4 regions of the Leclercia sp. G3L genome follow, and region 1 is predicted to be linked to each of the others. Evidence: predicted binding sites of a transcription regulator. Region 1 holds the regulator's gene; each other region holds the start of a gene.
The links. The regulator CRP, encoded in region 1, controls carbon source genes, mostly activating them, when cyclic AMP is high. The targets are predictions, from matches to a motif close to ATGTGANNNNNNTCACAT.
Positions count from the first base shown of each region.

Region 2: LRS40_RS11295 (acetyl-CoA C-acetyltransferase) is a predicted target of CRP. The motif match lies at 1,388-1,405, and genes of this name have one in related genera.
Region 3: LRS40_RS05515 (YjcB family protein) is a predicted target of CRP. The motif match lies at 2,042-2,059, and genes of this name have one in related genera.
Region 4: LRS40_RS13735 (YfcZ/YiiS family protein) is a predicted target of CRP. The motif match lies at 4,960-4,977, and genes of this name have one in related genera.

Region 1 covers NZ_CP088265.1:1,557,308-1,565,013, reverse strand. Annotated here, with positions in the region: gene mdcA (malonate decarboxylase subunit alpha) at 1-1,141, opposite strand, end outside; gene LRS40_RS08780 (hydrolase) at 1,369-2,391, shown strand; gene LRS40_RS08775 (YheU family protein) at 2,388-2,606, shown strand; gene LRS40_RS08770 (phosphoribulokinase) at 2,637-3,506, shown strand; gene LRS40_RS08765 (OsmC family protein) at 3,596-4,000, opposite strand; gene crp (cAMP-activated global transcriptional regulator CRP) at 4,310-4,942, shown strand; gene LRS40_RS08755 (YccS/YhfK family putative transporter) at 4,999-7,086, shown strand; gene LRS40_RS08750 (aspartate aminotransferase family protein) at 7,163-7,706, opposite strand, start outside.
Region 2 covers NZ_CP088265.1:2,040,261-2,047,966, forward strand. Annotated here, with positions in the region: gene LRS40_RS11285 (ABC transporter substrate-binding protein) at 1-39, opposite strand, end outside; gene LRS40_RS11290 (M20 aminoacylase family protein) at 54-1,232, opposite strand; gene LRS40_RS11295 (acetyl-CoA C-acetyltransferase) at 1,479-2,657, shown strand; gene LRS40_RS11300 (oligogalacturonate-specific porin KdgM family protein) at 2,986-3,669, shown strand; gene LRS40_RS11305 (oligogalacturonate lyase family protein) at 3,814-4,989, opposite strand; gene kduI (5-dehydro-4-deoxy-D-glucuronate isomerase) at 5,445-6,281, shown strand; gene kduD (2-dehydro-3-deoxy-D-gluconate 5-dehydrogenase KduD) at 6,344-7,105, shown strand; gene LRS40_RS11320 (sugar porter family MFS transporter) at 7,401-7,706, shown strand, end outside.
Region 3 covers NZ_CP088265.1:859,771-867,476, reverse strand. Annotated here, with positions in the region: gene uvrA (excinuclease ABC subunit UvrA) at 1-792, opposite strand, end outside; gene ssb1 (single-stranded DNA-binding protein SSB1) at 1,042-1,572, shown strand; gene LRS40_RS05515 (YjcB family protein) at 1,637-1,918, opposite strand; gene LRS40_RS05510 (sensor domain-containing diguanylate cyclase) at 2,530-3,858, shown strand; gene LRS40_RS05505 (EAL domain-containing protein) at 4,197-5,783, shown strand; gene soxS (superoxide response transcriptional regulator SoxS) at 5,780-6,106, opposite strand; gene soxR (redox-sensitive transcriptional activator SoxR) at 6,205-6,663, shown strand; gene LRS40_RS05490 (glutathione S-transferase family protein) at 6,939-7,610, shown strand.
Region 4 covers NZ_CP088265.1:2,577,528-2,585,233, forward strand. Annotated here, with positions in the region: gene LRS40_RS13705 (flagellin) at 1-776, shown strand, start outside; gene LRS40_RS13710 (hypothetical protein) at 826-1,047, opposite strand; tRNA gene LRS40_RS13715 (tRNA-Arg) at 1,185-1,256, opposite strand; gene LRS40_RS13720 (formate/nitrite transporter family protein) at 1,332-2,273, opposite strand; gene mlaA (phospholipid-binding lipoprotein MlaA) at 2,588-3,340, shown strand; gene fadL (long-chain fatty acid transporter FadL) at 3,388-4,710, opposite strand; gene LRS40_RS13735 (YfcZ/YiiS family protein) at 5,082-5,366, shown strand; gene fadI (acetyl-CoA C-acyltransferase FadI) at 5,523-6,833, shown strand; gene fadJ (fatty acid oxidation complex subunit alpha FadJ) at 6,833-7,706, shown strand, end outside.

The DNA.
Region 1 (7,706 bases):
GCGCACCGCCGAAGCCGGAAAGACGGCCGCGGGTCACGGTAGAGGAGTTGGCATAGCCATCAACCTGCAGCGTGGAGCCGATAAACATATCCACCGCGTACTGCCCTGCCAGCTGGCAGAAGGCGCGGTTGGAGCGCATGGAGCCGTCGGCGCCGGTAAAGAAGATGTCAGGGCGGGCACGAATGTACTCTTCCATCCCCAGCTCACCGCCGAAGCAGTGCACGCTCTCCACCCAGCCGCTTTCAATAGCCGGGATCAGCGTTGGATGCGGGTTCAGCGTCCAGTGTTTACAGATTTTGCCTTTCAGGCCGAGCTGCTCGCCGTAGGTCGGCAGCAGGAGCTCAATAGCGGCGGTGTTGAAGCCGATACCGTGGTTCAGGGACTGAACCTGGTGTTCCGCATAGATGCCTTTGATGGCCATCATCGCCATCAGAATGTGTTCCTGTTTGATCAGGCGCGGGTCACGGGTGAACAGCGGTTCGATAAAGAACGGCTTGTCTGCCACCACCACGAAATCAATCCAGGAGCCGGGGATATCCACACGCGGCAGATCGCACTCGTCGTCCACCAGCTCGTTCACCTGAGCGATGACGATGCCGTCGTGGAAGGCGGCGGCTTCGACCAGCGCCGGGGTATCCTCGGTACTGGCGCCGGTATAAAGGTTACCTTTACGGTCGGCTTTAAAACCGGCAATCAGCGCCACGTTCGGCGAGAGATCGACATACAGGCGGGAGTAGAGTTCGATGTAGGTGTGGATGGCACCGATCTCCAGCTGCCCGTCTTCCAGCAGCTGCGAAATACGCAGGCTTTGGGTACCTGAGAAAGAGAAGTCGAGTTTGCGGGCGATGCCCTTCTCAAAAATATCCAGGTGTTCGCTACGACCGACGCTCGGCATAATCATATGCAGATCGTGAACAATTTGCGGGTTCACGTCGGCCAGCGAGCGGGAGAGAAAGTCTGCCTGTTTTTGGTTATTCCCTTCCAGTACGACTTTGTCGCCTGGGGCGATCAATTTTTCCAGCATGGCGACAAGGTCGCCTGTTGGCAGTACCTTGCCCTGCACCGGGACGGAAGCCAGGCGGCGCGCTTTTTCAGTGCGACGCGTGTTCCAGTTCCGGGCTGGCGTTTGCCCTGATAACATTGTTAACCTCCTGATTCAGCACATCTTTAGGTTTGCTTAACGTTGAGTTAAGTGTGCACCCTGGTGATAAAGTCATCAATTAAGCGCGCAGGGGAATCATTAGCCTGAGAGTAATAATCAAGGTAAATATTTGTGATCGGGATCAGTTCATGTTTCGGAAAACCAGGCTAAACGGGGTACAATTCGGAAGGTATCGTAAATAACAGACAATAATTAGCATCACCTTTATGGCCCAAATCATTCCATCAGACTTCAACATTGCACCCGACGAGAGCGCAGAATTTGTCCCCATGCGGGGCGTGGCTAATCGCCATCTGCAGACCATGCTGCCGCGCCTCATCCGTCGTAAAGTGCTTTTCACCCCCGTCTGGCAGCGCCTTGACCTGCCGGATGATGACTTCGTTGATTTAGCCTGGAGTGAAGATCCGCTTCAGGCCCGGCACAAACCCCGGCTGGTGGTCTTTCATGGCCTCGAGGGCAGCCTGCACAGCCCCTATGCCCACGGCCTGATTCAGGCAGCGAAAGCGCGCGGCTGGCTGGGGGTAGTGATGCACTTCAGGGGATGCAGCGGCGAACCCAATCGCCAGAAACGCATCTATCATTCCGGCGAAACAGAAGATGGCACCTGGTTCCTGCGCTGGCTGGCAGAGACCCACGGCCCGGCCCCCACGGCGGCGGTGGGCTATTCGCTGGGCGGAAACATGCTCGCCTGCCTGCTGGCAAAAGAGGGCGACAATATTCCTCTGGACGCCGCCGCCATCGTCTCTGCTCCGTTCATGCTGGAACACTGCAGCTATCATATGGATAAGGGCTTTTCGCGCGTTTATCAGCGTTATCTGCTTAACTTGCTCAAAGCCAATGCGGCACGCAAACTGAAGGCATACCCGGATACGCTGCCGGTCAGTCTGCGACAGCTGAAGAAAGTGCGTCGCCTGCGCGAATTTGACGATCTGATCACCGCCAAAATTCACGGTTTTGCCGATGCTATTGACTACTATCGCCAGTGCAGCGCCATGCCGTTGCTCAGCAACATCACGAAACCTGTGCTGATTATTCATGCTAAAGACGATCCCTTTATGGATCATCACTCGATACCCGCGCAGGAATTTTTGCCCGCTAACGTGCAGTATCAGCTGACCGAACACGGCGGACACGTGGGTTTTGTCGGCGGCACGCTGCGTCGCCCGACGATGTGGCTGGAAACGCGTATCCCGGACTGGCTGACCACATACCTGGAACCGATAAGATGATTATTCCCTGGCAAGATCTGGCTCCCGAAACGCTGGATAATCTGATTGAAAGCTTTGTGTTACGCGAAGGCACCGATTATGGTGAACAGGAGCTTTCGCTTGAGCAGAAGGTTGCCGACGTCAGGCGCCAGCTGCAAAGCGGTGAGGTGCTGGTCGTATGGTCCGAGCTGCACGAAACCGTCAACATCATGCCTCGCAATCAATTTCGCGGTTAACCGCGACATCTTTCCATTCAGGGAGTTGCTATGTCCGCCAGACATCCGGTTATTGCCGTTACAGGGTCGAGTGGTGCGGGTACCACTACCACCAGCCTCGCCTTTCGTAAGATCTTCTCGCAGCTGCATCTGCGCGCCGCGGAAGTGGAAGGCGACAGTTTTCACCGCTTTACCCGCCCTGAAATGGATATGGCGATCCGCAAGGCCCGCGATCTCGGCAAACACATCAGCTACTTTGGCCCGGATGCCAACGACTTTGGCCTGCTGGAGCAAACCTTCGCTGAATACGGGCGAAGCGGCACCGGTCAGGCGCGCAAATACCTGCACACCTATGACGAAGCGGTGCCCTGGAACCAGGTGCCGGGCACTTTCACACCCTGGCAGCCGCTGCCGGAACCCACCGACGTGCTGTTTTATGAAGGCCTGCATGGCGGGGTGGTCACGCCGCAACACGACGTGGCGCGCCATGTCGATCTGCTGGTGGGCGTGGTGCCGATTGTTAACCTGGAGTGGATCCAGAAGCTGACGCGGGATACCAGCGAGCGCGGTCATTCCCGCGAGGCGGTGATGGACTCCGTGGTGCGCTCAATGGAAGATTACATTAACTTCCTGACGCCACAGTTTTCCCGCACCCACATTAACTTCCAGCGCGTTCCGACCGTAGACACCTCGAACCCCTTTGCCGCCAAGGCTATCCCGTCCCTGGACGAGAGCTTCGTGGTGATCCATTTCCGCAATCTGGACAATATCGATTACCCCTGGCTGCTGGCGATGCTACAGGGTTCGTTTATTTCGCATATCAATACGCTGGTGGTTCCGGGCGGGAAGATGGGGCTGGCGATGGAGTTAATCATGATGCCGCTGGTGCAGCGGTTGATGGAAGGCAAGAAAATCGATTGAAGCCTTGTTGCCCGGTGGCGCTACGCTTACCGGGCCTACGGGCTCTGTAGGCCGGGCAAACGAAGTGCCGCCCGGCGTTTTAGCAAGGCTTACGCCTCGATCACTTCATACGAGTGGGTAATATTTACCGCTTTCTCCAGCATCAGCGCCACGGAGCAGTACTTCTCCGCAGAAAGATCGACCGCGCGGGATACCGCCGCGTCTTTCAGCGCTTTGCCGGTGACCACGAAGTGAAGGTTGATATGGGTGAACAGGCGCGGCGCCTCTTCACGACGCTCTGAGGTCAGTTTCACTTCACAGTCGGTCACATCGTGACGCCCTTTTTGCAGGATCGACACCACGTCGATCGCGCTGCATCCTCCTGCCGCCATCAGGACCACTTCCATCGGACTTGGCGCTTTATCGCCGGAGTTACCGTCCATCAAAATCTGGTGCCCGGAAGCCGACTCACCGAGGAACGTTAGCCCTTCAACCCATTTCACACGTGCTTGCATTTTTATTAACTCCAGGATTGCATTTTTCCTGACAGATTACGCGCCAGTAACAATTCTGACAACGGAAGTCGACCTGCATCAAGCTGAAGCGAGACACCAGGAGACACGCGGCAAAAGCTATGCTAAAACAGTCGAGATGCTACAGTAATACATTGACGTTACACATGTATGCAGAGGACATCACACATTACAGGCTGCTAATTATTGTGCCAGCCAGACCCCAGGCAGGGGGAAGAATTCGATTGCAACCCCAGAGTACAGGTACATAGCCAGACTCTGGAGACAGCTTATAACAGAGGATAACAGCGCATGGTGCTTGGCAAACCGCAAACAGACCCGACTCTCGAATGGTTCTTGTCTCATTGCCATATTCATAAGTACCCATCGAAGAGCACGCTGATTCACCAGGGTGAAAAAGCGGAAACGTTGTACTACATCGTCAAAGGCTCAGTGGCAGTGCTGATCAAAGATGAAGAAGGCAAAGAGATGATCCTCTCTTACCTGAATCAGGGAGACTTTATCGGCGAACTGGGCCTGTTTGAAGAAGGTCAGGAGCGTAGCGCCTGGGTTCGTGCAAAAACGGCCTGTGAAGTGGCTGAGATCTCTTATAAGAAATTCCGCCAGCTGATCCAGGTGAATCCGGATATCCTGATGCGCCTCTCTTCGCAGATGGCTCGCCGTCTGCAGGTCACGTCCGAGAAAGTGGGTAACCTCGCCTTCCTCGACGTAACGGGCCGTATTGCCCAGACCCTGCTGAACCTGGCGAAACAGCCAGACGCTATGACCCACCCGGACGGTATGCAAATTAAAATTACCCGTCAGGAAATTGGTCAGATCGTCGGATGTTCTCGTGAGACAGTGGGTCGTATCCTGAAAATGCTGGAAGATCAAAACCTGATTTCCGCCCACGGTAAAACCATCGTGGTTTACGGAACACGTTAATTCCGCTAAAACGGCGTGGCATCGCACGATGACACGCCGTTTTTGTCTCTATCCCCATGTGGCGCAGGCTCATTTATCACCCGGAAGTTAACTACGCACTGCGGCAAACCCTGGTGTTGTGTCTCCCTGTGGCTGTGGGTCTGATCTTCGGTCATCTGCAACACGGCCTGCTCTTCTCTCTCGTTCCTGCCTGCTGCAACATTGCCGGTCTGGGCACGCCACATAAGCGCTTCTTTAAACGTCTGACTATTGGCGGCTGCCTGTTCGCGGGCTGTAGCCTGGCCGTACAGCTGCTGCTGGCGCGGGATATTCCGCTGCCTCTGATTCTGACCGTGCTGGCGATGACGCTAGGGGTCACGGCTGAGATCAGCGCCCTGCATGCGCGACTGCTGCCCGCCTCGCTGATTGCGGCCATCTTTACCCTGAGCCTGGCGGGGAATATGCCGGTCTGGGAACCGCTACTCCTCTATACGCTGGGCACCCTCTGGTACGGGCTGTTTAACTGGTTCTGGTTCTGGATGTGGCGTGAACAGCCGCTGCGTGAGTCGCTGAGCATGCTCTATCAACAGCTGGCGGATTATTGCGAAGCAAAATACACCCTGCTGACGCAGCACACCGACCCTGAAAAATCGTTGCCCCCGCTGCTGGCCCGCCAGCAGAAGGTAGTGGACCTGATCAGCCTCTGTTACCAACAGCTGCATATGCTGGCGGCCAACAGGAATCATGAATACAAACGCCTGCTGCGCACCTTCCAGGTGGGGCTGGATCTACAGGAGCACATCTCCGTCAGCCTGCATCACCCGAAGGAGGTGCAGAAGCTGGTGGAGCGCAGTCACGCTGAAGCGGTGATCCGCTGGAACGCGCAGACCGTTGCGGCACGCCTGCGGGTGCTGGCTGACGACATTCTCTATCATCGCTACCCCACCCGCTTCACCATGGACAAGCAGCTCGGCGCCCTGGAGAAAATTGCCCGCCAGCACCCGGATAACCCGGTGGGTCAGTTCTGCGCCTGGCACTTCAGCCGTATTGCCCGCGTGCTGCGCACCCAGCGCCCGCTCTACCCGCGCGACCTGATGGCGGACAAGCAGAAACGCCTGCCGCTGATCCCCGCTCTGAGAAGCTATCTGTCGCTGAAGTCTGCCGCCCTGCGTAACGCGGCGCGCATCAGCGTGATGCTGAGTATCGCCAGCCTGATGGGCGTGGCGCTGCACCTGCCGAAACCCTACTGGATCTTAATGACAGTGCTGCTGGTGACGCAAAACGGCTATAGCGCGACGCGGGTGCGTATTCTCCACCGGGCGGCCGGCACGCTGGCGGGGCTGATTATTGCCGGCGTGACCCTGCACTTCCACGTCCCGGAAGGCTACACCCTTGCCGGGATGTTGATGGTGACGCTGGTAAGCTACCTGATCATTCGCAAGAGCTACGGCTGGGCGACGGTGGGCTTTACGGTCACGGCGGTGTACACCCTGCAGCTGCTGACCCTGAACGGCGAGCAGTTTATTGTCGCCCGGCTGGCCGATACCCTGATTGGCTGCCTGATCGCCTTCGGGGGGATGGTCTGGCTATGGCCGCAGTGGCAGAGCGGGCTTCTGCGGCAGAATGCCCACGACGCGCTGGAAGCGGATCAGGAGGCTATCCGCCTGATCCTCAGCGACGATCCGCAGCCGACGCCGCTGGCGTGGCAACGCATGAAGGTCAATCAGGCGCACAACGCGCTGTTCAACTCTCTGAACCAGGCGATGCAGGAGCCGGGCTTCAATTCGGCGTATCTGGCGGACATGAAGCTGTGGGTGACGCACAGCCAGTTTATCGTCGAGCATATCAACGCGATGACGACCCTGGCGCGGGAGCATACGATGCTGACGCCAGACCTGGCGCAGCGATATCTGCAGTCGTGTGAAATTGCGCTTCAGCGCTGCCAGCAGCGTCTGGAGTATGACGCGCCGGGCGAAAGCGGGGACAGCAATATTCTGGAAGCGCCAGAGACCCTGACGCAAGACCCCATGAGTACGCTGGAGCAGCATCTGCAGCGCACCATTGGGCATCTGAACACCATGCACACCATTTCGTCGGTGGCATGGCGTCAACGCCCGCATCATGGGATCTGGTTGATTCGACGGCTGAAGCGGACGCCGTACTAAATGCCGGGTGGCGCTGCGCTTACCCGGCCTACAAAACCGTAGGCCCGTGCAAGCGTAGCGCCGCCGGGCAACACAGCTACTTCTGAACCACGCGCTTCACCGCGGCGGCAAAGCGGTTCATCCCTTCATCGATATCCTGGCTTTCCACCAGCAGCGACGGGGCGAAGCGCATCACGTCCGGCCCGGCGTTGAGGACCATTGCCCCTTCACCGGCGGCAGCGTAGAGGAAATCGCGCGCCCGGCCTTTGTACTGCGGCTTCAGCTCGGCGCCAATCAACAGCCCCATGCCGCGAATATCGCTGAAGACATCATACCGGGCATCGATCTGCTGGAGGTGCTGCACAAACTGCTCGCGCTTCGTGTTGACGCCGCTCAGCACCTCTGGGGTATTGATGATATCAAACGCCGCGCCAGCCACGGCACACGCCAGCGGGTTACCGCCGTAGGTGGAGCCGTGAGAACCCACGTGGAACGCCGAAGCGATATCCTGGGTGGTCAGCACCGCACTGACCGGGAAACCGCCGCCGAGCGCTTTGGCGCTGGTGAGGATATCTGGCGTCACGCCGTAGTGCATGTAAGCAAACAGATCCCCGGTACGGCCCATGCCGCTCTGCACCTCA
Region 2 (7,706 bases), 480 kb from region 1:
TGCCAGCAGTGCCACCAGCGGTAAAAGGTATTTTTTCATTATCTGTCCCTGTCTTAACGGCAATAGTTTTCAACCAAACGGGCAAAGAAGGAGGCCCCGGTGGTAATGATCTCATCATTAAAGTCGTAGCCCGGGTTATGCACCATGCAGCCGCCTTTTTCCCCTTTCTCGCCGTTGCCGAGCAGGAAATAGCTGCCCGGACGTTGCTGGAGCATAAAAGCGAAATCTTCACTGCCGTTGGACGGGGAGACGCTCTCGAGTACCGCATCCTCGCCAAAGAATTCGACGGCCAGCTGGCGGGCGAAGGCGGTCTGTTCCGCATCGTTCACCAGCACCGGGTAGGAGTCATAGATCTCCACTTCGCTGGTGGCGCCGTAGCTGCGGGCGGTGAAGTCGGTGAGCTCCTGAATCCGACGGATCAGCAGGTCGCGGATCTCCGGCTTCATCGAACGCACCGTCAGCTCCATCACCGCGCTGTCCGGGATCACGTTAGAGGCAATGCCCGCCTGGAAGGTGCCGACGGTCACCACCGCGGTTTCACCCGGCGGCACGTTACGTGCCACAATGCTCTGCAGGGACATGATCAGGGCGGCCCCGGTCACAATCGGATCCACGGTGCGTTCCGGGTGCGCACCGTGACCGCCGTACCCTTGCAGGGTAATTTTCACGGTGTCGGCGGAGGCCATAAAGTTGCCTTCATAGAAACCAAACTTACCGGTCGGCAGATAAGGCATATTGTGCAGGGCGAAAATACGGTCGCAGGGGAAGCGGTCAAACAGCCCGTCTTTAATCATTAAATCCGCGCCGCCAATCGCCTCTTCGGCAGGCTGGAAAATAAGGTGCACGGTGCCGTTAAACTGGCAGGCATCCGAGGCAATGTATTTCGCCGCGGCCAGTAAAATCGCGGTGTGGCCGTCGTGGCCGCAGGCGTGCATTTTGCCCGGTACGGTACTGGCCCACGGCAAATCGGTGGCTTCTAAGATCGGTAAGGCATCCATATCGGCGCGCAGGCCGATGGATTTGCTGCCCTGGCCTTTGCTGAGCGAGCCGACCACGCCGGTTTTTCCGATCTCCCGCGTCACCTGATAGCCCCAGCCTTCCAGCTGGCGAGCCACCAGATTGCTGGTATTAAACTCTTCGAGACTTAATTCGGGATTGGCATGTAAATGACGGCGGATGGCGATGATTTCTTCTTCTGATTCTTTTATTTCTGGAATGATACAGTCGGACATTTGTTACTCCAGTGTAAACGCGTGTTTGCCACTCCTAACTTATCGTCGTGCCGTCATAATGCAAATGCGTTCTCTTATAATTAGCGCGGAAATTATAAGTTGTGTGAATGCATGCGGGCTTTACATCCGGGCCTGCAAAATGAGTGCGCGATCCTTTGTGATAAAACTCACTTTTTTTAAACAATTACATCATTAGTTGATAACAATACTCTACTATGTGCGGTGTCATTTTGCGCAGAGGTTGAGATGAAAGACGTCGTGATAGTGGGTGCGTTGCGCACAGCAATTGGCTGTTTCCAGGGAGCGCTCTCACGCCACTCGGCGGTAGATCTGGGCAGCGTGGTGGTCCGCGCGCTGGTGGAGCGCAGTGGCATTGAGGCCCACGAGATCGACGAGGTGATCCTCGGTCAGGTGCTGACCGCAGGGGCCGGGCAAAACCCTGCCCGTCAGGCCGCGCTGAAAGGGGGATTACCCAACACCGTCTCTGCCATTACCATCAACGACGTCTGTGGCTCCGGGCTTAAGGCGCTGCACCTGGCAACCCAGGCGATCCAGTGCGGTGAAGCCGACGTGGTGATCGCCGGTGGTCAGGAGAACATGAGCCGCGCGCCGCACGTTCTGACCGACAGCCGCACGGGCGCTCAGCTGGGGAACAGCCAGCTTATCGACAGCCTGGTGCACGACGGGCTGTGGGATGCCTTCAACGATTACCATATGGGCGTTACGGCGGAAAACCTGGCGCGGGAATATGGTATCTCCCGTGAACGACAGGACGCCTACGCCCTCAGCTCTCAACATAAGGCCCGGGCCGCCATTGACGCAGGCCGTTTCCGGGATGAGATTGTCCCGGTCAACGCGCAGAAGCAGAACGGTGAACATCTGCTGGTGGATACCGATGAACAGCCGCGTACCGATGCCAGCGCAGAAGGGCTGGCGTTGCTCAATCCTGCCTTTGAACTCACCGGTTCGGTCACCGCCGGGAATGCCTCCTCTATCAACGACGGTGCCGCCGCCGTGATGATGATGAGCGAGAGCAAAGCCGAAGCGCTGAATCTGCCGGTGCTGGCGCGCATTAAAGCCTTTGCCAGCGTCGGCGTGGATCCCGCCTTAATGGGAATCGCCCCGGTGCATGCGACGCGCCGCTGCCTGGAGCGGGCAGGGTGGCAGCTGGCGGATGTCGATCTGATCGAAGTCAATGAAGCCTTTGCTGCCCAGGCGCTTTCGGTAGGGAAAATGCTGGAGTGGGATGAGCGCCGGGTCAATGTCAACGGCGGGGCGATAGCGCTGGGCCACCCCATTGGCGCGTCTGGCTGCCGTATTCTGGTCTCGCTGGTGCATGAGATGGTGAAACGTGATGCCCGCAAAGGGCTGGCGACGTTGTGCATTGGCGGCGGGCAGGGTGTGGCACTCGCCATAGAACGCTAATTCGCTTTGATATATATCAACCTAAATAAGCCTCCCGTCACGGAGGCTTATTCGTTTGTGAGCTCCATCATATTTTTACCCTTGTAAGTAGATTCTCAAACTTCCTCGAAATATTTACCGCATTCGCTGAGTCGCTAATAAAAATTTAGTGTGATCCCGATCCGTTAAATTCCGCTTAAAACCCCTCTTTTGTTGATATTGCTCACGCCTGGCTTTGCCAAAAAAAATGAAACAAATAATTACGATCATGATCACTAAAATTACGTATTTAAAAAAATAAAATTCAATTCCATAAAAACGAAACATCATTTTAAACGAGGGTTTGTCCATGTTTAAGAAATCTCTGGTCCTTGCTTCACTTATTGGCGCTTCTTTCGCAGCTCAGGCTGTCACCGTGGATCTGCGTCACGAATACATTGATACTGGTACCAACGCAGACCGCGTGGCAGTTTCACACCGTTTCGAAAATGGTTTTGGTTTTTCAGTAGAAGCGAAATGGAAATCCGGCGGCGATAAAGCTGACCAGCCGTTTTCCGATGTGGTAGGTAATGGTCACGAAGACCAGATTAGCTGGCGCTGGAAAGCAACCCCGAATATTGCGTTAACACCAGGCTTTACCGTTGAAAGTAAAGACAGTTTCACCATTTATAAACCGTATCTGCATGCGCAATATAGCTTCGATAATGGCTTCTACGTTGCCGCACGTTACCGTTATGACTACACCCGTTATCCGTCAAGCTCGAATAAAGACGACGATAAAGTTAACCGTGGCGATGCGTGGGTTGGCTGGGTGATGGGCGACTGGCGTACCGAGCTCAATTACGTATACGCGAAAAGCTCCGAAGGCACTATCCGTAATAACAACAAAGATTACTCCCAGGAATATAACGTCAAGCTGGCGTACAAAATTGATAAAAACTGGGCCCCATATGGTGAAGTGGGCAACGTCGGTGTGAAAGAGACCGATGAGCGTCAGACCCGTCTCCGTGTCGGTGTAGCATATTCGTTCTAATAACAAGCAGTACCTCCGGGATTAACCGGCTCGAACGAGTCGGTTTTTTTATGCCTGCAATTTATGACTTCACCGATCGACAGATAAAAAAAAGCCCTCCATAAAGAAGGGCAAGGCCAGTTACAGGAACACAAACACAAACTTTTATTCACGCAACAGTTCAGGTTGCTCAGGAAGCTTCGCAATATAGAGAGCAGGTTTGCCGTCTTTATCGGAACTAAACAGGACCGCTTTATCATCCGGGGTAAAGGATGGATGCGGATGGGTCACCTGGCGGCTGTTGGCCACGGTTGCCCAGGAGGTATCGTGACGCGCAACGCGGAAGTAAGCTTTTTTCGCCACGTCAAACGCATACAGGTAAGGATCGTTATCGATGGTATAGCCGCTGGTGTCTTTCACATCAACCGGCGTGCCGGAACCATCACCCACCAGCAGCGTGCCGTCAAAGTTACTCATCAGGTGCGAACAGGTCGGCATCTGCATCACTGCGCTGTTCTCGCCGGTATCCGGATTGAAGCTATACACCGTACGGCCTTGTTGGCCTTTCAGGTAAGAGACATACACCAGCGCCGAGCCGTTCGGTACCCAGAACTCGTGGGTGCAGCTTTCGCCTTCCGCATGCTCTTTAACCTTACGCACGTTGCTGCCGTCTTCGTTAACCATCCACATGCGGGCATCCACCAGATCGTGCGGGCCTTCATGGCAGAACGCGACGGTGTTGTCATCGAACGGACGGTAGATCGGGTGACCGAGCCAGTTTTTCTCTTCGTGGATCACGCTGCTTTCGCCGGTCTGCAGATCGACGCGCAGCAGGCGGCAGTGCGGTCCTTTATGGAAGAAGTCGTGGAAGATTTTCCAGTCGTTCAGCGGGGTCCAGTCGCTCTTCGCAATTTCGATACCCACCAGTTTGGTGCAGTCAGAGTTGGCCACCCAGGTGCCGTAGCCGACCCAGTCGTCGCTCACGCGATACACTTCGCGCTCAACCAGCGTCGTCAGATTGACTTCCAGCAGGGTGCGATCATTCTTAACGTAATAGAGGGATTTATCATCCGGCGACAGGAAGCCGCCAAAGGTGTTGTCGCCCGCGCCTTCGGTTAACTGCACCGCTTCGGCCTTTTTCAGATCCAGCAGATAGTAGTTCCAGTGGCCATCGAATTCACCAGCAAACAGCAGATGACTACCGTCGTTGAAAAAACACTTTTGATAGAAGTAGTTACGATGACAGGTAACTTCAGGGGGGGTCAGGCGGGTGACTTCCACGCCTGTATCCGGATCGCGACTGACCTCATAGTTCAGTTTGACCCGCATGCCTTTTGCCATGATGCACTCCTTGAATTCGACGACAGGGTTTTACCTGCGGTCCGATCGGTAAAATATGAGTTTAAAAACTGGGTGTTAAAATATCAAAACATCGTTTCAGTGTGTGTGACTGGTGGCGCACTTCTGAAGGAAAAGCCCGCGAATTCATCATTCTCTTTACATCTGTTCAGATTTTTATCATCCCGGCATCAATTTTTTATTCCTTTATAAGTTATTGTTTAATTTAAAAATTAGAGTATGAATTTTAAAAATTAGTTTTAAGAAAGCGATGTCAACTCCCTGACAATCGTGATCGCAACTGCAATTTTGAGATTAACTAACAGAAAAAGTGAAACATCGTTTTCAATGTAATTGAAAACCCATTTCACAGCAGATAATATGTGCCCATCACGAAAACGGAACACCGTTTTGTTAATTATCATGGCCTTCGGGGCCGATAAATTCTGGAGGTTAATGTGGAAGTCAGACAAAGCATCCACAGCGCGCATGCAAAAACGCTGGATACCCAGGGTCTGCGCGATGAGTTTTTAGTTGAGAAAGTATTTGTCGCTGATCAATACACCATGGTGTACAGCCACATTGACCGCATCATCGTTGGCGGCATCATGCCGGTGGCCAAAACGGTCTCTGTCGGTGGTGAAGTGGGCAAGCAGCTCGGCGTCAGCTTCTTCCTCGAGCGTCGTGAGCTGGGCGTGATTAACATCGGCGGCCCGGGCACCATCACCGTTGACGGTCAGTGCTATGAGATCGGCCATCGCGACGCGCTGTACGTCGGGAAAGGCGCGCAGGAAGTGGTCTTCGCCAGCGTCGATAGCGGCAAACCGGCGAAGTTTTACTACAACTGCGCCCCGGCACACACCACCTATCCGACCAAAAAAGTGACCCCGGCGGAAGTCTCACCGGTCACCCTGGGTGACAACCTCACCAGCAACCGCCGCACCATCAATAAATATTTCGTTCCTGATGTGCTGGAGACCTGCCAGCTCAGCATGGGTCTGACCGAGCTTGAGCCGGGCAACCTGTGGAACACCATGCCGTGCCATACCCACGAGCGCCGCATGGAAGTGTACTTCTACTTCAATATGGAAGAAGACGCCTGTGTATTCCATATGATGGGTCAGCCGCAGGAGACGCGCCATATCGTGATGCATAACGAGCAGGCCGTCATTTCTCCAAGCTGGTCTATTCACTCTGGCGTAGGTACGCGTGCCTATACCTTCATCTGGGGCATGGTGGGTGAAAACCAGGTCTTCGATGATATGGACCACGTAGCCGTTAAGGATCTGCGCTAGTCGCGGACAGTTAAGCACAAACTTGCCTGTTCGTTCAGGCGCTGAAAGATAAAGGATAAAAAATGATTCTTGATGCATTTTCTCTGCAAGGTAAAGTTGCGGTCGTTACCGGTTGTGATACCGGTCTGGGCCAGGGTATGGCGGTCGGCCTGGCGGAAGCTGGCTGTGACATCGTCGGGATCAACATCGTTGAGCCGCAGGAGACCATCGAGCGTGTGACCGCGCTGGGTCGTCGTTTCCTGAGCCTGACCGCTGACCTGCGCAAAATCGACGCCATTCCTGAGCTGCTGGATCGTGCTGTGGCTGAATTCGGTAAAATCGACATTCTGGTCAACAACGCCGGTCTGATCCGTCGCGAAGACGCGATCAACTTCAGCGAGCAGGACTGGGACGACGTCATGAACCTGAACATCAAGAGCGTGTTCTTCATGTCTCAGGCGGCAGCGAAGCACTTTATCGCGCAGGGCAACGGCGGCAAAATCATCAACATCGCTTCCATGCTCTCCTTCCAGGGTGGCATCCGTGTGCCTTCTTACACCGCCTCCAAAAGCGGCGTAATGGGCGTTACCCGTCTGCTGGCGAACGAATGGGCGCAGCACAACATCAACGTGAACGCCATCGCTCCGGGCTACATGGCTACCAACAACACCCAGCAGCTGCGTGCTGATGAAGAGCGCAGCGCGGCGATCCTTGAGCGTATCCCGGCGGGTCGTTGGGGTCTGCCGAGCGATCTGATGGGGCCGGTTGTGTTCCTGGCTTCCAGCGCGTCTGACTACATCAACGGCTACACCGTCGCGGTTGATGGCGGCTGGCTGGCGCGTTAATTCTCGCCACTGCCGAAAAACCTCTGCCCTGGGCGGAGGTTTTTTTTGCCCTGAATAATTCATTGTCCATATACATAAAAGAGAAAAATCCATAGGCTTTTGACGAAAATGACGCATATCACATATTTAATGTCTATAAGTCATGCGTTTAACCAAAAGTGGTGAATACTCATCATAGTTTTAAATTGTAATGTCCATCACAGAACGCTACCTGCCAGCCAATAAATCCATATTTTCGCGCTATACGACCTGACACTTTTCCGGGGTTTCTCGTAGTTTCATTTAACGTCTTACGCTGTTCAGGCAGGAAAATATGACATCTATAAATGACTCTACCCTTATGCCCCGCGCCTTGCGCGATACCCGCAGGATGAACCTGTTTGTTTCTGTTTCCGCGGCGGTGGCCGGTTTACTGTTTGGGCTGGATATCGGCGTTATTGCCGGTGCGCTGCCTTTTATCACCGATCACTTTACGCTCAGTAATCGCCTGCAGGAGTGGGTGGTGAGCAGTATGATGCTGGGCGCGGCTATCGGTGCGCTCTTCAACGGCTGGCTCTCGTTCCGGCTGGGGCGGAAATATAGCCTGATGGTCGGTGCCATT
Region 3 (7,706 bases), 700 kb from region 1:
TTCCAGCTCGCGCATGCTGTAGCCGCACACCGGGCAGGCGAAGTTGGCAGAGAAAAGCAGCTCTTCCGCTTGCGGGTCATCCATATCGGCCACCACGGCCGTACCGCCGGAGAGATCCAGCGCGGTTTCGAACGACTCCGCCAGGCGCTGGGTCAGGTCATCACGCACCTTAAAGCGGTCGATCACGACCTCGATGGTGTGTTTCTTTTGCAGCTCCAGCTTCGGCGGATCGGAGAGATCGCACACTTCCCCGTCGATACGGGCGCGGATATAGCCCTGGCTGGCCAGGTTTTCCAGCGTTTTGGTGTGCTCGCCTTTGCGCTCTTTAATGATTGGCGCCAGCAGCATCAGGCGTTTGCCTTCCGGCTGCGCCAGCACGTTATCCACCATCTGGCTGACGGTCTGGGCCGCCAGCGGGACATCGTGGTCCGGGCAGCGCGGCTCGCCCACGCGGGCATACAGCAGACGCAGGTAATCATGGATTTCGGTGATGGTCCCGACGGTGGAGCGCGGGTTGTGAGAAGTCGACTTCTGCTCAATGGAGATGGCCGGCGACAACCCTTCGATATGGTCGACGTCCGGTTTTTCCATCAGCGACAGGAACTGGCGCGCATATGCAGAGAGCGATTCAACGTAACGACGCTGTCCTTCGGCATACAGGGTGTCGAAAGCCAGTGAGGATTTGCCTGAGCCTGAAAGCCCGGTCACGACGATCAGTTTGTCGCGAGGGATGACGAGGTTGATATTCTTGAGATTGTGGGTGCGGGCGCCCCGAACTTCTATCTTATCCATTCACCTTTCCCGGTAGGTAGATACACGGAATGCCTGGTTTGTTTGAAGGACAACCGGCAGAAACGATTAATTATGACACAAATTGACCTGGCTGGATATACAGTATTGGAATGCAAATTCTGATTACTTGTGCAACAATGTATCCTTCGTGAGAAGTCTGGAAGATGCTTCCCAACTATCGGAAGACCACGTGGAAATGGTACACTCGCGCGCTTACACTATTCAGACAAGTTTTCAGGAGACACGATCATGGCCAGCAGAGGCGTAAACAAGGTGATTCTCGTCGGTAATCTGGGCCAGGACCCGGAAGTACGCTATATGCCGAGTGGTGGTGCAGTGGCCAACATTACGCTGGCTACTTCCGAATCCTGGCGTGATAAAGCGACCGGTGAGATGAAAGAGCAGACCGAATGGCACCGCGTTGTGCTGTTTGGCAAACTGGCCGAAGTGGCCGGTGAATATCTGCGTAAAGGCTCCCAGGTCTATATCGAAGGCCAGCTGCGTACCCGCAAATGGACCGATCAGTCCGGCGCAGAAAAATACACCACCGAAGTGGTAGTCAACGTTGGCGGCACCATGCAGATGCTGGGTGGCCGTCAGGGCGGTGGCGCACCAGCAGGTGGCGGCCAGCAGCAGCAGGGCGGTTGGGGTCAGCCTCAGCAGCCGCAGGGCGGCAACCAGTTCAGCGGCGGCGCACAGTCCCGTCCGCAGCAGCAGCCGTCTGCACCGGCGCAGTCCAACGAACCGCCAATGGATTTCGACGACGATATCCCGTTCTGATAATCAGAACCTGCGTTTCGTAACAACAAAAAACCCAGACGATGTCTGGGTTTTTTTATATCTACTAGGTGTACATCATTGGCCAGTCTGGTGGCGTATGGCTCATCGCCTCGACCATTACCGCTTTAACGTTGTTCCAGATAACGGCCACATCCAGCAGGGTGATGCCCAGCAGGCCGGTCGCGAACCAGCATGCCGCCGCCAGACCCAGACAGGTGCTGATCACCGCCAGCGCGGTGTAATCCGATTTACGAAATTGAATGTTCAGCGTGCTGGCCAGAAACATCAGCACTGCGCTCAACAACTCCCAGCGTGCAAACACAACACCGGTGGTAATAGCTGCCATAAAACGATCCTCAAAGATAACCGCCGCCGGGTAAAGCGCGACGTTGCCCACACGCTGTGGCAAACTGGCTATCGGCAGGCTCAGACTCACAACAATGAAACGATGTTTCTTGTTACATAAGATATGTGAACTATATCACGTTTGTTCTTTTATTCGCCACTGGGCAAATGCATAAAAATGGCCTCATATAACCTTTATATTAACGTGGTTATTGCGAGCGAAAATATATATTTAGCCTGCTAACCGGTGTATTTATGACAACTTTGCTGATAATTCATCGGGATAAGAAAACATGTACAGCGCGGCAGTTGATGTACAATATTTACAGCCTCAGGGCTATAGATTATGCTTCTTCCCGTTGCTTACTCTGTTCGTAATAAATAAATCAGGCTTGTGCTTTTTGTTGTTTATTATTCTTTGTCCTTTTATTTTTACACACGCATCCCAGTAAGAGAGTCGCATTAATGTATGCTGACTGAATATCACTTTATTCCTGATTAATTCGTTGCGGTATTTCTGTCTCGTTAATGAGCTGCGAATAACCAATGACGCAAGTAAATCGAGAGAATATTAAAGACAGTACCCGAGCCCTGCACGCATTAGCTAAATTAATGCCAAAATTATCGTCCCACGCCACCTTAACGGATCTGCTGGAGACGATTAATCATACCTTTGGTGCCCAGCTTAGCTGGGTGATGATGCAGGATGATACGGGCCAGCCGCAGTTTGTCAGTGCCGGGGAATTAACCTGCCATCCGCTGGAAATTAATGCATTTCTTGCCAGCCTGTTATTGCAACGCCATCGCCGTCCGTGGCAGGTCATCGGCTGGAAAGAGAATATGGGTGCGTTGATATTTCCTCCAGGGCATCCGGGACATCGCCAGTTACAGTGCGGGGTGCTGTGTCAAATGGCCCCGCATCAGCACGGTTACTTCTTCCTGGGGTTTACGCAACCGCAAAGCACTATCACCGTGCTGAAAGAGGTGGTGATTATCCTGGTAGAAAAGCTAAAGGATTTTGTCACCGGGCTTGTCGCGCGTGAACGCACGGCAAAAGAGATGCAGCGGATGATCGCCCAGTACAAAACGCTGTTTGAGCGGGCGCCGGTGCTGATGAACTCTTTCGACAGGCATAGCCGCTGCGTATTGTGGAATGCCGAATGCGAAAAGGTGTTTGGCTGGTCGATGGCGGAGATTAACGCCCATGCCGAGCCGCTGGCGCTGTTTTATCCTGACCCGGAGATGCGACGCCGGGTGCACGAGTCGGTGAACAGCACCCCGTTGAACGATATGTATGAATGGCACCCGGTACGCCGGGACGGTACGCAGCTGACGGTCCTGTGGTCGAATATCGGCCTGCCGGACGGCTCGATCCTCAATATCGGGCTCGATATCACCGCCCGTAAAAAAGCGGAGCGGCAGCTGGAGATGAAGGCCATGACCGACGATCTGACGCGCTGTTTAAATCGCTTTGCCATCCTGCAGCGGATTGCCGCTGCCCTGGAGGCCAGCCGGCGGCAGGAGGCCGATAGCCATTTCTCGGTCCTGATGTTTGACCTGGATTTCTTTAAACAGATTAATGACCAGTGGGGCCACCTGGTGGGGGATGCCGCGCTGGTGCACTTCTGCGACTGCCTGCGGGCGCTGATCCCGCCCGGTTCGGCGCTGGGCCGGGTCGGTGGAGAGGAGTTTTTACTGCTGCTGCCGAAGAGCCGCAGCGACGCGGCGGTGCAGCTCTCCACCCGGCTTCGCAAGGCGCTGTCCGTGACGCCGCTTAACGTTGGCAGCCGGACGCTGATCCTCTCCTTTAGCGCGGGGGTGGTGGAGGTAAGCGGTGAACAGCACGATACCTCCTCGCTACTCATTAGCGCAGATAAGGCACTTTATGATGCCAAACGCGCGGGAAGAGGAAAAACAATCGTCGCGGTTGATTATTTATAAATCACTTTAATCATTATCATGGGATAAATAGCACAAAATCTCATGATGAAGTTGCGCTTTTTTGACGCTGTCGGTAGTTTGACTTAATCGACGACATTCTGTTGAGTTATCCGGGAGCCTGGCTTTCGCCACCGGTAATTATTTTACTTAATAAACAGGAAACGAATACTTTCAGTTTGGCTTACGGACAAATATTATCGGCATAACCAAATATTAGGTTATTGGTGTTAAAAGTCAGTTGCTAACTTCGCATGATTCATGCAACGTAATCACCTGTTTAGCAAAGCATCCGGCCTTCATGATTACAGGCACATAAAAAGCAGGGATATAGGGCGGAAATGAATCGTAGCGCACGGGACAAGGTGCTGAGGATAGTCGGGGTTATCATGGTAGTTTTGCTACCTGTGATGCTTGCGCTATGGTTTGCCCAGCAACGCGCGGTCAACGAAACAAGTAGTCAGCTTCGATCCTTTGCTCAACTCGCTTTAGACAAAACTGAACTGGTCATTCAGCAGGTGGATCTGGCCCGGCAGGCGGCTGAACAGTATTCGGGTGATATTTGCACGCCGGCACATCGGCAAAATATGTTAAATATCGTCCGGGGCCGGCTTTACATTGCCGACCTGCTCTATGCTGAAGGGCGTGAATTCCTCTGCTCAACGACGAGCACCCCCGATAATCCCTATATTATTTCCGCCGCCAATTACCAACGCCAGCCTGACGTCTCTACCTATTATTACCGCGACACCCCATTTTATGCGGGATATAAGATGACTTATATGCAATTAGGTCATTATGTGGTGGTGGTTAATCCGCTGACCTATAGCGAAGTGATGTCTTCGGATCGTTCTCTGGCATGGGGCGTATTTGATACGATAACCAATGCCTTTTTCTCCGTCAGCGAACAGGCCAATCAGAATGAATTAAAAACGCTGATTAGCGATAACGATCTGGCGTTCCAGAATGAAGGCCGCTTTTATACTATTGTTCGCTCGGACAAGCGCCCGATTGCCGCTATTGTTTCAACGACTAACCAGCGCTTTTATGAAGTGCTCTATCATCAGGCGACATTAACCCTGCCGCTGGGGATGATCAGCAGCATTATTATTTTACTGATGTGGTCGAGAACACGACGCGAATTTAACTCCCCGGGTCGCTTATTGCATCGGGCATTAAATAAAAGACAGCTTTGTCTGCACTACCAGCCGATTATCGATATTAAAACCAACCTTTGTGTCGGGGCAGAGGCACTGTTGCGATGGCCTGGGTTTAACGGTCCGGTGATGAGCCCGGTAGAGTTTATCCCGCTGGCAGAAAAAGAGGGCATGAGCGAGCGCATTACCGACTACGTGGTGGAAGAAGTCTTCAGCGATCTGGGTCCTTTCCTGGCCTGCAACCCACATATCTATATCTCCATTAACCTGTCGGCCACGGACTTTCACTCTTCACGCCTGATTGCGATGATCTCCGATAAAGCCCGCCACTACAACGTCCGGGCCCAGCAAATCAAAATCGAAGTGACCGAGCGCGGGTTTATCGACGTGCCGAAAACGACGCCGGTGATTCAGGCGTTTCGACAGGCAGGATATGAAGTGGCGATCGATGATTTTGGTACCGGCTATTCCAACCTGCACAACCTCTACTCGCTGAACGTGGATATCCTGAAAATCGATAAATCTTTTATTGATACGCTGACCACCAACAGCACCAGCCATCTGATCGTCGAGCACATTATCGAAATGGCCCAAAGCCTGCGCTTAAAAACCATCGCGGAAGGGGTGGAAACGGCGGAACAGGTCACGTGGTTAAACAAGCGCGGCGTGCAGTATTGTCAGGGCTGGCACTTTGCAAAGGCGATGTCGCCGCAGGATTTCATGACCTGGCAGCAACAGCCTGTCGCGGCAACACTCGCCCACAGCCATTAATTCAGCTGATGACGATAGTCGCTGGGGGTCCGATCAAACTCGCGGCGGAATACGCGGGAAAACGTCTGCTGGGAGACATAACCCAGATCCATGGCGATATCAAAAATAGGGCGCTGGGTGGTGCGTAACGCCTGAGCGGCCAGCAATAATCTGCGTTGACGAATGTACTCGCCGAGCGTCTGGTGCATAACGGCGCGGAACATCCTCTGTAAGTACCACTTCGAATAACCCGACTTTTTAGCCACCACATCGATACTCAAGGGTTGATCGATATGGTCATCCATCCATTCAATAAGTGTCTGAATAATTTGTTGATGCGACATAGAGCAGCCTCTTTCTGGTTACACCTGTATCGGTTAATTCGTCGTTTTGTCTGCGGGCGAGTATAATTCCTCAAGTTAACTTGAGGTAAAGAGGTTTTATGGAAAAGAAATTACCGCGGATAAAACCGCTGCTCACCCCGGGCGAGGTGGCCAGGCGCAGCGGCGTGGCGGTGTCAGCGCTGCATTTCTATGAAAGCAAAGGGTTAATTAAGAGCATCCGCAACACCGGCAACCAGCGCCGTTATACCCGCGACGTGCTGCGCTACGTGGCGATCATTAAGATTGCCCAACGTATCGGCATCCCGCTGGCCACCATTGGCGAGGCGTTTGGTATCCTGCCGGAGGGGCATACCCTGAGTGCGAAAGAGTGGAAAGCGCTCTCCTCCCAGTGGCGCGACGAACTGGATCGGCGCATCCACACCCTGGAGGCGCTGCGCGATGAGCTTGACGGCTGCATTGGCTGCGGATGCCTGTCGCGCAGCGACTGTCCGCTGCGTAACCCTGGCGATAAGCTGGGCGAGCAGGGCACCGGCGCGCGGCTGTTGGAAGAGGATTAGCCCGACGCATAAAAAACTAAAGCGCCACAACAGGGCGCTTTAGTTTATTCCCGGTCTTTGTCTTTCTCTCTATCCCGCTGGTTCACAGGAGGGTTTCCCCCGACATCAACACCCCTCAGTCGAGCATGCTTTGGAGGTTCCGGTTTGTGCTGACAATTTAAGTCTAGGCCGGGGGCCCGGGTTTGCCAGCGTCACTGAGCAAAAACTCGGCGAAATTTTTTCGCCAGGTTGTGCAATTTTCTATAGTTAGTGGATAAGCCCAACTGGAGATGACCATGATTAAGGTCCACCACCTCAACCAGTCCCGATCCCAGCGCGTGCTCTGGGCGCTGGAAGAGCTCTCGCTGCCCTATCAGATTGAGCGCTATCAGCGCGATAAAACCATGATGGCACCCGCCGCGTTGCGCAAAGTCCACCCGCTGGGTAAATCTCCGGTGCTGGAAGATAACGGTCTGATCCTGGCGGAGTCGGGCGCTATTCTTGAATACCTGCAGGAGACCTACGATCCCGGGTCGCAGCTTAAGCCGCAGGATCGCGAGCTGAAACTGCACTACCGATTCTGGCTGCACTACGCGGAAGGCTCCCTGATGCCGCTGCTGCTGATGAAGCTGGTCTTCTCCAGCCTCGGTAAACCGCCGATCCCGTTTGGCCTGCGCTCGCTGGGCAAAGTACTGGGGCAGGGGGTGCAGAAAGCGTATCTCAACCGCCAGCTGGAAACCCACGCCCGTTTTCTGGAATCCTGGCTTAAGGATCACCGCTGGTTTGCCGGGGATCGCCTCAGCATGGCGGATGTCCAAATGAGCTTTCCTGTATTTGCCCTGCTGGAACGTGGCGGTATCAAGGATCTCCCTCACCTGCAGACGTGGAAGAAAAATGTCGAAATGCGTCCCGCCTGGCAGCGTGCGATCCAGCAGGGCGGTCCGTTCGAAATCCCTGGCGAGTCCTGAAAATGTTATCAAATTGCGCATTCACGATAACGTTTGCGCATACTCTGTCTACTTCTTCACCACTGCGCAGGGAAATTAGCGAAAAACGGCAAAGTT
Region 4 (7,706 bases), 1.0 Mb from region 1:
TGCTGAAATCCGGTAGCCAGTACATTATGGAGGTGGACGACGGCAGCGGTAATTTTCGCTACTACAATGCCTCGGTGTCTGTAACGACCGATGGCAACGACAGTTCGCTTGTCGTCAAGGCGAATAGCGCCACCAGCCTGAATAATTTCTCTGCCGTTACCCTTGTGGATGGAACATCAACCGTCACGATGGATCCCGCAAAGGTCAATGTGCGTTATACCGATGCTGAGGGCAATGTATCGGATGATGTATTGCGCAAGGATTCAGACGGCAATTACTACATGGACGTGGTGAAGGGCACGGACTCAAAAAGAGTCACCCTGGTTGTGCCCGATGATAACGTCAGCCAGATCATGCTAAAAACGCAGAACGGCGTGGGCGATCTCCTGCTCTATTATAACGCTTCTCATGGGGCGTCTACGGATACCGAAACCAACTATACGACCTTGAATATTTTTGAAGTCGGTAATGAAATACGGCTGAAAAAACCGGAAAATCCCCTGGCGGCAATCGACAATGCCATCAAGCAGGTTGATACCAGTCGCAGTACGCTGGGTGCCATGGCCAACCGTCTGGCGTCAACGCAAAATCAACAGGCGACTATGTCAGTCGCGGTCAACGCTTCCCGCTCACGTATTGAAGATGCTGATTACGCCCTCGAAATGTCAAATATGGTACGGGCGCAGATATTCCAGGAATCACTTGGCTCGATGTTGTCGAAAGCCAATCAGATGCCACAGGTCGTGTTGTCATTACTGAATGGTGCGATCAAATAAGATCCTCAGAGATGAAATCGAGCTCCGGTATTCCGGAGCCCTGTACTTCTTATCGAATCACGTTACCGTGCTGTACGCAGCGTCCATCGTTGCAGTTAACGGCATCCACTCTGGCGGCACGGTGGTTTCTTGCCTGCGCGGTGACCGTCGCGGCAGCAACGGGGTGATCGGAATTCGCTACCACGGCAGCGCGCTCAACCGGGTGAAAGATAACCCCGGCAAAGGCTGAGCAAGGGGCGATTAATGCCATAACGATGAGGATTCTTTTCATTCCATTTCTCCGTTGTTTTTTTTGAGGCGTGAATGCGTTTAACGGCGGGAGAGTACAGCACAGCGGCACATAACGTTGTGTGTATGGGTGCTATTGGTTGGAAAGGGGATATAAAGCCGGTAAGGAAGGTAGGCAAATGTCCCCTGCAGGAATCGAACCTGCAACTAGCCCTTAGGAGGGGCTCGTTATATCCATTTAACTAAGGGGACGAAGCGGCACGAGTATAACGCCATTTGTACCAGGCGTTAAGCACGCCGCCGCCTGACTGCTTAAAGTGTCGCCATTCAGGCCGAATTTTTATTTTCTTCCGCTTCCTCCTGCTGGGCCTGCTCTTTTGCTTTTAGCTCGGCTTTGCGCTTATTCGACATATCGTTACGGATTTGCGCATGGCTCAGCAGGGCAAATATAAAGGTGCCGCCGCAGATGTTACCAACCAGGGTAGGGATGGCGAAGGGCCAGAAAAACTCGCTCCAGTGAATGGTGCCGTTAAAGACCAGATATAAAATCTCCACCGTGCCCACCACGATATGGGTGGTATCGGCCAGTGCGATAAGCCAGGTCATCAGGATGATAACCACGATTTTGGCCGAACCGGCAGCCGGGAACATCCATACCATGGTGGCGACGATCCAGCCGGAGATAATGGCGTTGGAGAACATTTCGAGAGGGCTGTTTTCCATCACCCCCGTCCCGATTTTTACAAACGCGTCGCGGGTAGCCTCGTCAAAAATCGGCATATATTCAAACGCCCAGGCTGCGACGCCGGTTCCGATAATATTCCCGAACAACACCACGCTCCACAGGCGCATCAGCAGGCCGAAATTGCCCCATGTCGGGCTCTGCATCACCGGCAATACCGCGGTGACGGTATTCTCGGTAAACAGCTGCTGGCGCGCCATGATCACGATAATAAAGCCAAAGGTATAACCCAGGTTTTCCAGTACCATCCCGCCGGGGATACCTTCAAACTGAACGTGAAAAATCCCTTTGGCCAGAAAAGAGGCGCTCATTGATAACCCGGCAGCGATAGCCGACCACAGCAGGGCCATGGCATCGCGTTCCAGCTCTTTTTCACCGTCCTGGCGAATATGTTCGTGGATGGCCATCGCGCGCGAGGGGAGCTGGTCCTCATCGACCTCAATCTTCTTTCCCCGGCGATTCTCCTCGCTTTCAACTTCCAGTTCTTCGGTATGGTTATCTATTTTCTCTTCTTTGAGTTCGTCCATTATGGTGCTCCAGAGGTGGCTGATACCTTTAAGCGTAGCGGTTTTTGTCCTAACGCCCGTGGGTATGCTCTTAAATTCCTGCAATGACAATAAAGGCGATACATCGTCGGCAAAGGCCGTATAAAATTGCCAGCCAAACGAAACTGCAAAGCCAGGCTATTCTGAGATCATAAAGAGGGTGTTTATTGCCCTGATTTGTGGTCGTAGACATCAGTAAGCGTGCTGATACAATCACTTGCACATCTACAGACGGAGCGCGAAAGCTCCAGTACGGATGGCTTTCGAAGATAGCCATACTTAACAGGGAGAAAGATATGAAACTTCAGCTGTCGGCGGTTGCGCTGGGCACCACGTTGCTGATGGGCTGCGCCAGCTCTGGCGAGCAGCAGGGGCGCTCCGATCCTCTGGAAGGATTTAACCGCACCATGTACAACTTCAACTATAACGTGCTGGATCCCTATCTGGTGCGTCCGGTTGCGGTAGCATGGCGTGATTATATTCCACAACCTGCCCGTAACGGGCTGAGCAACTTCACCAGCAACCTTGAAGAGCCTGCGGTGATGGCGAACTACTTCCTGCAGGGCAATCCCTATCAGGGGATGGTCCACTTCACCCGCTTCTTCCTGAACACCCTGTTAGGGATGGGCGGCTTTATAGACGTTGCCGGGATGGCGAATCCGAAGCTGCAACGCGAGCAGCCCCACCGTTTTGGTAGTACTCTGGGTCATTACAATGTGGGTTATGGCCCGTATGTGCATTTACCGTTCTACGGCAGCTTCACCCTGCGTGATGATGGTGGTGATGCGGTCGATACCCTCTATCCGGTACTGTCCTGGCTGACCTGGCCGCTGTCGGTGGGTAAATGGACGCTGGAAGGTGTCGAGTCGCGCGCGCAGCTGCTGGATTCAGACGGACTGCTGCGTCAGTCTTCCGATCCGTACATCATGGTGCGTGAAGCCTACTTCCAGAACCATGACTTTATTGCTAACGGCGGCAAGCTGAAACCGGAAGATAACCCGAACGCGAAAGCGATCGAGAATGAACTCTCCGAGATTGATGCGGAATAAAAAAGAAAAGGTGAGCGCGAAGCTCACCTTTTTTTATCGCTACGTGATTAGAACGCGTAGTTGAAGTTCATGCCATACAGCCAGGCTTTACCTTCAGAAGAGAACTCATACGGACCTTCCTGGAACGTCACTTTCTGACCATGCATATAAGAGACACCCGCATCGATTGAGGCATCTTTGTTGAATGCATAGGTCGCGCCGGCGCTCAGCCAGAAGCGATCCTGATCCGGAATGGAGATAGAACGTTTGTCTGCCGGAACCGGGCTGTCATCGAAGGCAATACCGGTACGGAACGTCCAGTTATCGTCCATATAGTAGGTGGTACCCAGAGCGATGCGGTAAGCGTCACGGAAGCTTTCGTCTTTAAAGAACAGCGTATCACCGCCGCTGTTGGTCGCTTTCAGCTCCTGGAACTGGCTCCAGCTCGTGTAGGTCAGGCTATAGTGGATGGCCCATTGCGGCGCGACTCTGTTGTAACCGGACAGTTCCCACATCTCAGGTAAGTTCAGGGTCAGAGAACCGCCAGTGGTGCGGCCATCCGTCCCCATTGGCAGACCAAAGTTGCCGAGGATCTGGTTGTAGGCTGAAGGCAGGCTGCTCTTATAGTCGCCATCGAAATCGATTTTTACTTCAGAACGGTAGGTAAAGCCATAGCGGTTGTTCTTGTCGATTTCATACAGAATACCGGCGTTCCAGCCAAAGCCCCACTCATCACCCTTCAGGTAGGCAATCTGGGTATCTCCAGGGATCCCCGCGACCGGTCGTGCCAGGGCTGGAGGTAGTGCGCCGGAGCCTGCGACGATTCGACCCAGGTCACCCGCGTAGCGCTCAATTTTCGCTTTCGCATACACCGCATCAAAGCCAACACCGAAACTCCAGTGATTATCCAGGCGATAAGCACCGCTCAGGTTCAGGTTGAGGGTTTCCAGGTCGGTTTTACCGCCGTATGCCCCTGCTGCGTAGTTGTTATTGAACTCGGTCGCCAGTCCGTAGTTAGAGGTAACGGACGCGCCCCAGCCAAATTGTTCATTGATTGGCGCGACAAAGTGCAGGTTTGGAACCCATGCTGTTGGCGCGATGTTATCCGCGTTCAGGCTTGCGCCCGTTGGTGAACGTCCGGTGATATCTACGCCAGGGTCAACAAAAATGGCACCCGCGGAGAAGGTTGGACGATCAAACATCATGATCAGGGCAGGGTTACGGCTCGCATTTCCTGCGTCATCAGCGATAGCGCCTTCCCCGGAATAGGCACGGCCCAGGCCTGAGGAAGAAAACTCGTTAAGCTGAAAGCCCGCAGACCAGGCGGAGGTGGAGACGATTGCCACTGCGACTGCCAGCGCAGTTTTGTTGAACAGGGTTTTCTGGCTCATGACCATAACCTCATTGAGTTATTTTTATTCAATATTTGTTACATACCGTAACAGGAGCGCGAAGTGTAGGGTCTGTCGTAACACTTAGAAATCAGACCAGTGGCGAGAGTATAGGTCTGACCAGATAGAATGTTGCAAGTCTGTTTATTAATATTTACTGATATGTTTTTCGAAACGGGATCTGGTTGGCAAAATTGTGACCAGTTCGCTTACTCCAAACGGGTGATTTTTGTTTTAGATCATTTTTACGTGTGATATTGCTCACTTACCCGCGTTTAGGCCATTAACGACTGGAGCCGCTCCCGAGCGGGGCGTAAAATATCAGCATTGTGTCTATTTCGCGCCGTGCGCGACTACAGAGGAAATCTACTATGAGTAAATGCAGTGCTGATGAAACCCCGGTTTGCTGCTGTATGGATGTGGGTACCATCGTGGATAACACGGATTGCACCGCCTCTTACAGCCGTGAGTTCGCCAGCCGTGCCGAAGCCGAAGAGACGCTGGCCGCACTGACTGCCAAAGCCCGCGGCGTTGAGTCTGAACCGTGCGACATCACCTCCACCTTCACTGAAGTGAACGGCGGGGTGCGCCTGGACATCGATTTTGTGTTCAGCTGCGAAGCTGAGTCCCTGATTTTCCAGCTCGGTCTGCGTTAATTTCCCTTCAATGCCCCCATTCATGGGGGCGTTTCGTTTGTGCTCTGTGGCTTCGCTCGCAATTTTTCTTCTCTCCGATTGGCTAATGTAAAAATTTGGTTAAGACTGTTATCAGGTCAGACCACTTTGCGCATTTGTTATTCACAGGGGAGCGTTATGAGTCAGGCATTACCGCTAATCACCCGTCAGGGCGATCGCATTGCCATTGTCAGTGGATTACGTACGCCATTTGCCCGTCAGGCGACGGCGTTTCATGGCATTCCTGCCGTCGATCTGGGAAAAATGGTGGTGGGGGAGTTGCTGGCTCGCAGCGAAATACCTCCTGAGGTGATTGAACAGCTGGTCTTCGGCCAGGTGGTGCAGATGCCGGAAGCGCCGAATATTGCCCGTGAGATCGTGCTGGGCACCGGAATGAATGTCCACACCGATGCCTACAGCGTCAGCCGCGCCTGCGCCACCAGCTTTCAGGCGGTGGCGAACGTTGCGGAAAGCCTGATAACGGGCACCATTCGCGCCGGAATTGCCGGGGGGGCCGACTCATCCTCTGTCCTGCCGATCGGCGTCAGCAAAAAGCTTGCCCGCGTGCTGGTGGACGTCAATAAGGCCCGCACCACCGGGCAGCGCTTATCCCTCTTCTCGCGTCTGCGTTTGCGCGATCTCCTCCCCGTGCCGCCTGCGGTCGCGGAATACTCCACCGGCCTGCGGATGGGTGATACCGCCGAACAGATGGCGAAGACCTACGGCATTACCCGCGAACAGCAGGATGCGCTGGCGCACCGCTCGCACCAGCGCGCCGCTCAGGCCTGGGCGGAGGGCAAGCTGGCGCAAGAGGTGATGACCGCCTACACCCCGCCGTACCGTGAGCCCTTAAGCGAAGATAACAATATCCGGGGCACTTCGACGCTGGCGGATTACGCGAAACTGCGTCCGGCATTCGACCGTAAGCACGGCACCGTGACCGCCGCCAACAGCACGCCATTAACCGATGGCGCGGCGGCAGTGATCCTGATGACCGAATCCCGGGCCAAAGAGCTGGGCCTCACCCCGCTCGGCTACCTGCGCAGCTATGCCTTTACCGCCATTGATGTCTGGCAGGACATGCTGCTGGGGCCGGCTTGGTCCACGCCGCTGGCGCTGGAGCGTGCCGGGCTCACTATGAACGACCTGACGCTTATCGACATGCATGAAGCCTTTGCCGCCCAGACCCTGGCCAACCTGCAGCTGCTGGCCAGCGAACGCTTTGCCCGCGACGTGTTAGGGCGTGCCCATGCCACGGGCGAGGTGGATGAAAGCAAATTTAACGTGCTGGGGGGCTCCATTGCCTACGGCCACCCCTTTGCGGCAACCGGGGCGAGGATGATCACCCAGACGCTGCACGAGTTGCGCCGTCGCGGCGGCGGGTTTGGCCTGGTCACCGCCTGTGCGGCGGGTGGCCTGGGCGCCGCAATGGTTCTGGAGGCAGAATAATGGAGATGACAACGGCGTTTACCCTCAATGTGCGTCCGGACAACGTGGCGGTGGTCACCATCGATGCGCCAGACGAAAAGATGAATACCCTGAAAGCCGAGTTTAGCGGTCAGGTCCGCGCGATCCTGAAGCAGGTGCGGGAAAACAAAACCCTGCGCGGGCTGGTATTTATCTCGGCCAAGCCGGACAACTTTATCGCCGGGGCCGATATCAACATGATTGCCCGCGCCAACAGCGCGCAAGAGGCGGAAGATCTTGCCCGTCAGGGGCAGCAGATCATGGCCGAAATTCATGCTCTGCCGATCCCGGTGATTGCGGCGATCCACGGCGCCTGCCTCGGTGGGGGTCTGGAGCTGGCTCTGGCCTGTCACGGACGAATTTGTACCGACGACGGCAAAACGGTGCTGGGTCTGCCGGAAGTGCAGCTCGGCTTACTGCCCGGCTCAGGTGGCACCCAGCGTCTGCCGCGGCTGGTGGGCGTCAGCACGGCGCTGGAGATGATCCTCACCGGCAAGCAGCTGAGTCCGCGTCAGGCCCTGAAGGTGGGGCTGGTGGACGAGGTGGTCCCGCATGCCATCCTGCTGGAGGCCGCAGTAGCGCTGGCTCTGAAAGACAAACCGGCCGGTCGTCAATTACCGGTGCGCGAGCGCGTGCTGGCAGGCCCGCTGGGCCGCACGCTGCTATTTAAGATGGTAGCGAACAAAACCGAACAAAAAACGCAGGGGAATTACCCGGCGGCAAAACGTATTCTCGAAGTTATCCATACCGTTCTGACGCAGGGCAGCAGCAGCGGCTATGCCGCAGAAGCCAAAGCCTTTGGCGAGCTGGCGATGACCCCGCAGTCACAGGCGCTACGCAGCCTCTTTTTTGCCA